2 linked regions of the Prochlorococcus marinus XMU1404 genome follow. The protein of the gene in region 1 interacts with the protein of each later gene in a pairwise test. Links are inferred from orthologs where the notes say so. Each region holds a gene or a part of one and is shown on either strand. Other genes may lie near its edges.

Region 1 (4,018 bases):
TCCGACCATCTTTTTTCATCAATCAGCCCTATTTGATAACCTAATGGGGTTAATCTCCTATCTGCATTATCTCCTCTAAGAGTTAATCTATATTCACTCCTACTAGTAAGAACTCTGTATGGTTCCTTTAGATCTTTAGTAATTAAATCATTGATCATTGTTCCTATATAGCTGCTTTCTCTAGTGAAGATTATTGGATCTTTTTTGTTTATTTTTCTTGTCGCATTGACTCCTGCAACCAATCCTTGTGCTGCTGCTTCTTCATAACCAGTAGTTCCATTAATTTGTCCAGCGCTATATAAATATTCAATTTCTTTCGTTTCGAGTGATGTTTGGAGCTGTGTTGCAGGTATATAGTCATACTCGACAGCATATGCTGGTCGCAACATTTTACATTCACTTAATCCAGGCAAGGTTCTTAAAAGTTCTAGTTGAATATTTTCTGGTAAACCTGTAGAGAATCCTTGAACATATATTTCGGGAGTATTAATTCCTTCTGGTTCTAAGAAAATTTGATGTGATTCTTTATCAGCGAATTTAACGATTTTATCTTCAATTGATGGACAATATCTTGGCCCTTTACTTTCAATAAAACCTCCATAAATGGGTGTTAAATGTAAATTGTCTCGAATTAGTTGATGTGTTTGAGAAGTTGTTCTTGTGATATGACAACTAACTTGGGGCATATTATTTTTGATATCTGGGTCAAATGAAAAATATTTATCTGCTGCAGTACTAGGTTGAATATCTAATTCATCAAAACTGATACTTCTTTTATCAACTCTTGCTGGAGTGCCTGTTTTTAAACGTTCTGTTTTGATACCAATTTCGTGCAAATTTTGAGTAAGACCTTGTGCTGCTTGTTCGCCCGATCTACCAGCTGACATTGATTTATTGCCTATCCATATTTTGCCTTCTAAAAAAGTACCAGCCGTTATGATGACTGATTTCGCTGAATAATAACTACCAAAAAATGTTTTAACACCCTTTATTCTTTTTTTTACAATTTTTTTTGAGTTCAATCCAATTTCTTCAGTTTTTTCAATATCTAGTTCAGTAATCATTGCTTCTTTCAAAGATAAATTATCTGTATTTTGTAGTATTTCGATCATTTTTTTGGAGTATTCTCTTTTATCTGTTTGTGCTCTTAATGCCCATACAGCTGGCCCTCTACTCGCATTTAATATTCTTTTTTGGATTGCTGTCTCATCAGCTAATTTCCCAATAATGCCTCCTAATGCATCAACTTCATGCACCAACTGACTTTTTGCTGGTCCCCCAACTGCAGGGTTGCACGGTTGCCAAGCAATCCTATCTAAATTGATTGTGAATAAGGCTGTAGAAAAACCTAATTTTGCTGTTGTTATAGCTGCTTCACATCCCGCATGCCCTCCTCCAATGACGATAATGTCGAAAGATTCATTTTTTGATTGATGATCTTGCATTATTAGGATCGATTTAATTAGCTAAATTCCTAAATCTCGTGAATTGAGGTTCAAATAATAATTTAACAGTTCCCACGGGTCCATTTCTATGTTTAGTGACAATGATCTCTGTAATTCCTCTATCTTCAGTCTCTGGATTATAGTATTCGTCTCTATAAATCATTAATACTAAATCGGCATCTTGTTCAATAGATCCTGATTCTCTCAGATCGCTTAACATTGGCCTTTTATTTGTTCTAGATTCTACTCCTCTACTAAGCTGAGATAAAGCTACTACGGGCACTTTTAATTCCCTAGCCATGCTTTTAAGGCCTCTTGTTATTCGTGAAAGTTCTTGCACCCTATTATCAGGGGTTGATCCTTCCATCAATTGGAGGTAATCAATCACAATTAATCCTAATTCTTTTTTTTGTTCAGCTATTAATCTTCTGCACAGAGATCTCATCTCTAAAACACTTAAGTTAGGTTTGTCATCTATAAATATTGGTAATTGACCTAGTGAATTGATACCTTCTCCAAGTAAAGGCCATTCATCTTGCTGTAATCTTCCTGTTCTTAGCCTGCCACTCTCGATTCCAACTTCCATTGAAAGTAATCTATATGTCAACTGTTCTTTACTCATTTCAAGGCTAAACACACAAACAGGTAGATCTTGAGATTGTGCTACATTCTTAGCCAAATTAAGAACCATTGAAGTTTTCCCCATTGAAGGTCTTCCAGCAACGATTATTAAATCACTTCTTTGAAAGCCTTGGGTCATCGCATCAAGGTCGTAAAAATTTACAGGAATTCCAGCTACTGAAGTACCTAATGATCTGGACTCTATTTCATTGAAAGTACTTGTAAGGATTTCAGCTGCTTGAGTAAGACCTTTTGAAGGTTTTTCTTGACTGATTTCAAATATTTTTTGCTCCGCTTTATCTAGAACTTCATTAGTATCTTGAGTCTGATCAAAACCTAGTTGAACCACCTCATTTCCAGATCTTATAAGTTGCCTTCTCATGAATTTGTCGTTAATTAAATTAGCAACTTGTTCTATGGAAGCTGTAGAGGAAACATTTTCAACTAGTTCTACTAGTTTGCTGTTCCCTCCAATTTTTTCTAGTGATCCATTATCTGCTAACCAAGCACTCATTGATGTTAAATCAGTTGGTTTACCCTGGGTATGCAACATTAATGCTGTTCTATAAATCTCTTGATGGGCATTTATATAAAAAGCTTCAGGTTTAATTAAGTCTGCAATTCTTCCGATCGCGTCTGGATCAAGAAGTATGCCACCAAGAACTGCTTCCTCTGCTTGAACGTTTTGAGGCGGGACTAACCCATTATTTTCACTATTAAAATCTTTTTTAAAGTTTTTATTTTGCCCATTATTTGGAAAAGGTACCGAAACCATATCTTTAATTGCTTAGATATATACTCTGGCTACTTTTCAAAATAATGCAACAAATTGATTAACTTGTTACTTCAATATTTACTTCTGCATTTACTTCTTGATGTAATTTTATTTTTGCAGTAAATGAACCTAAATTATGAATATCAGGAACTGTGATGTTTCTTCTATCAATTTCTTTTTTTGTTGCTGCTTTTATTGCTTCGGCAACGTCCCCATTGGTAACTGTTCCAAAAAGCACACCATCTTCTCCAACTTGTTTTTTAATAGTGAATCTGCCAATTGTTGATAATGCAGTTTGAAAATCTAAAGCTTCTTGTTTCAATTTTTCAGCAGCAACTTTTTCTTTTTCTTTTTTCCTTTCAATTTGTTTTAGAACTGCTGGTGTTACATTCATTGCCTTGCCATAAGGTAAGAGAAAATTTCTTGCGTATCCTGGTGCTACTTCAACTAAATCTCCCTCTTTACCAAGTGAGCTGATTGATTCAGTTAATGCGACTTGTACTTTTTTAGCCATAAAAATATTGAACAATATAATTAATAATAAGACCTAGAGGGTAACTTTATTTTTTTTGCAAGACCTAATTTCGCAAGAATCTTAATATGTTCCCAAGTGATATCTATTTGACCTCTAAATAATCCTTGTTTTGCTGAATTAGGAAATGCATGATGGTTATTATGCCAACCCTCTCCAAATGTTAGTGCAGCAACCCACGCATTGTTTTTCGATGAATCACCACTTTCAAATGGCGCTTTGCCCCAACAATGAGTAGCCGAATTTACTAGCCAAGTTATGTGATATACAACCACAAGCCTCAATGGAATTCCCCATAGCACCAAAGACCAACCTCCAACTCCTAATTTTTGCCCTATTGCATACAAAGAAAGTCCAATAGGAATTTGTAAAAATAAAAAATATTTATTTAGAAATCTATAGTATGGATCTTTAATTAAATCTGCGCTTAGTTTTGGAACAGTTTTTAATGCTTCAACGTCTTTGAACATCCAACCCATATGACTCCACCAAAACCCTTTTTTGCTGTTGTGATGATCTACTTCTGTATCTGAAAAAGAGTGGTGATGCCTATGCAAACCCACCCAATCAATAGGACCATGCTGGCAACTTATAGCTCCACAGGTAGCGAAAAATCTTTCTAACCATCTTGGAACAATGAACGAT
Region 2 (2,881 bases), on another replicon or contig:
AGGGAAATTTTCAGATCCTGGTGTAATTGGCTTTGCCGAGAAAGCTTTAATTTTATTGATAACTCTTTTAGAAAAAAAAGATTGGAAGAATCTATTTGCAAATTTGATGAAATCCTAAGTAGATCAGAATCAGGGTTTGTTGATCCGGTAGTTTCTCATTCAAGTGAAATTGAACCTGGTATTGGAGATATTATTTTTATTCCTTACATGGAAAGAATGAATGCTTCTTTGATTTACTATAAAGGATTTAATTTAAGATCTAATTATAGAAATGTTAACAACTGGCTTACCCAATTTGAAGGGAAAAGTGCTTATACAGGTACACAGGGTGATTTTCATACGCACTCTCATGATTTACCCCCTCAAATGGGAGGATGCTATAAAGAAACCAATAAAGAACAGATTGCTTTCTCTGAGTCAATAGATACTGGAGAGGGTCTTGGTGATTTTGAATTCAATAAAAAATATGATTCAAAATATTACGCTAAAATTGCTTTAAAAAGAGTAATAAAGCATAAAGATAATTTACTAAAAGTTAACCCATATAATAAAGAATTCTTTGAGGAATCATTAAGATCAGCATTAACTCACATGATCACAGGTGAATTAAAAATCCCTGATAAACTTTCAGGAAAATCTCTAAGATATTTAAAAAATAGGATCTCAGTTCCAAGAGATATGCCAATTATTTCTGCAAGGTTATTGAGACAATCATTAAATAAAATTGAATTACAAAGTGATGACAATGAAATTGATAGGCTACCCCTCAAGCATAGATATGATCAAGATCCTAAAAATTTCATTTATAATAAATTATGAATTTTTTCTTGAATCTATTTGAAGCAAATCCCTTATTTTTTGAACTTGGCTAGCAATATTAGGATCAGTGGATAATTTTTTTTCAACTTGTTCAATTGCGTACATAACTGTTGTATGGTCTTTACCCCCAAATTCATCTCCAATTCTTGGTAAGCTTAGATCAGTGCCATGTCGCATAAGATACATACCGATTTGTCTAGCTTGACTTACGGGTTTTCTTCTACTTGAACTTATCAATTCATCGGTAGAAACTTTAAAGAAATCTGAAACTTTATTAATAACTTGTTTTGGAGTAACAACTACTCCAACGCTATTGGGATCAAGCATTGGGGCTATTGATTGAACTGTCATAGGCAAACCTGTAATTGAAGCGAATGCAACAGCTCTTGTAAATGCTCCTTCTAATTCTCGAATATTCGAAGTGAATCTTCCAGCTATAAATTGAATTAAATCTCTTGGAAGACTCAACCTCTCTTGTTCTGCCTTTTTTTGAAGAATAGCTGTCCTAGTCTCAAGGTCAGGAGGTTGAATATCTGCAGTCATACCCATTGAGAACCTAGAAATCAATCTCTCTTGAATTCCAGATAATTGATTTGGAGGTCTATCACTTGCAATAACTATTTGACTTCCTGATTCGTGAAGAGCGTTAAAAGTATGAAAGAATTCTTCCTGTGTATACTCTTTACCTTCCAAGAATTGTATATCGTCTATTAAGATCAAATCTACATTTCTATATTTATCTCTAATAGCAGTCATTCCATCTCTCCTTATGCCACTAATAACATCGTTAGTAAAAGTCTCTGTAGATACATATTTAACTTTTGCTTCTGGATCAATTTCTACTCGATAATGACCTATTGCTTGCATTAAATGAGTTTTACCTAGGCCTACTCCACCACAAATAAATAAAGGATTGAATTCTCTTCCGGGAGATTCGGCAACTGCTAAAGCTGCAGCGTGAGCTAACCTACTATTTGGACCCACAACAAATCTTTTAAAAACGTAGCGAAAATTTAAACCATTAGGATTTTTAGATCGATTTTTTGAAGAGTTATCTTGGCTTTTATTAGAAAAAGATTTTGCTATATGATTAACGTTTCTCTCATTTAAGTTATCTTTATTTATTAAATCGTTGATACTATTTGTTTCAGATTTAAAAACGACTTTTACATCATGTCCGCAAATTTCTTTTGCAGCCTTTTCGATAGTTTCACAATAATTCTTCCTTAACCAATCACTGGAAAATGTGTTTGGAGCGATCAAAGTCAATAAACCTTTTTCAAAGCAATCAAATTTAGCAGGCCTTATCCACGTCTCAAATGAAGGCTTACTTAAAGTTTTTTGAAGTAATTGTTGAACTTCCGCCCAAATAGGATTAGTTGCTTGCAAAATTTTTTTCTGTAGATTATTAATCTAGTTGGAATTTAATAATTGGCCATTGTCAAATCATAAGATCACGATAAATTTAAAATTACTTAACAAAGCATCATCTAAATTAAAAAAAATAAATTTTCTATTTTTATAGACATATAATTGTTAAAAAGCTTTCTGAAGTATTGGATAAAGGATTACTTATTATCATGGCAAAATGGCATGGTTTTGGGAGATGCAAAACAAGATTAGCGAAAGATATAGGTAAAAGTAATTCTGCAAAAGTACAAAGTGTAATGACTAATCACACTATTTCAGTAGCTAAATCTCTCCAAAAAATTAAGCTAATTGATATTTCTATAGCGATTTCAGGGTTAGGGGAAAAGAGTTGTAAAAGATGGTCTACAGAATTAGGAATTAAAAAGTTTAATTTACAGGGAAAAGGCTGCTTGGGAGAAAAAATGAAAAGGCAAATAATTATCAACAAAAAATATTGTGATCAAAATAAGATAAAAAATATTATTTTTATTGGTACTGACCTACCAGATTTATGCCACTTAGATTTATTAACTACTTTAAGAGAGCTAAAACATAATGATCTTATTTTAGGGCCATCCAATGATGGAGGTTATTGGCTTATTGGCTTATCAACAAAAATAATATCAAGACATCCATACTTACCTTTTATCAA

The links.
Region 2: the proteins of dnaB (region 1) and dnaA interact in binary tests that used the Escherichia coli proteins (3 or more experiments, as listed by UniProt). The link is inferred for Prochlorococcus marinus XMU1404 from one-to-one orthologs.

The regions. Positions count from the first base shown.
Region 1 is NZ_JAAORE010000003.1:534,716-538,733, reverse strand. What follows is about bases 651-3,540. They hold dnaB (replicative DNA helicase), read right to left. Parts: upstream 2,842-3,540; coding sequence 1,459-2,841; downstream 651-1,458. Other genes in these bases: HA144_RS09245 (acyl-CoA desaturase), read right to left, coding at 3,376-3,540; rplI (50S ribosomal protein L9), read right to left, coding at 2,900-3,355; mnmG (tRNA uridine-5-carboxymethylaminomethyl(34) synthesis enzyme MnmG), read right to left, coding at 651-1,445. In the rest of the region: more of mnmG, read right to left, coding at 1-650; more of HA144_RS09245, read right to left, coding at 3,541-4,018. UniProt on the Escherichia coli protein: The main replicative DNA helicase, it participates in initiation and elongation during chromosome replication. Travels ahead of the DNA replisome, separating dsDNA into templates for DNA synthesis.
Region 2 is NZ_JAAORE010000001.1:542,424-545,304, reverse strand. What follows is about bases 12-2,874. They hold dnaA (chromosomal replication initiator protein DnaA), read right to left. Parts: upstream 2,209-2,874; coding sequence 814-2,208; downstream 12-813. Other genes in these bases: HA144_RS03105 (TIGR04282 family arsenosugar biosynthesis glycosyltransferase), read left to right, coding at 2,400-2,874; HA144_RS03115 (glutathione S-transferase), read left to right, coding at 12-819. Outside these bases: more of HA144_RS03115, read left to right, coding at 1-11; more of HA144_RS03105, read left to right, coding at 2,875-2,881. UniProt on the Escherichia coli protein: Plays an essential in the initiation and regulation of chromosomal replication. Binds in an ATP-dependent fashion to the origin of replication (oriC) to initiate formation of the DNA replication initiation complex once per cell cycle.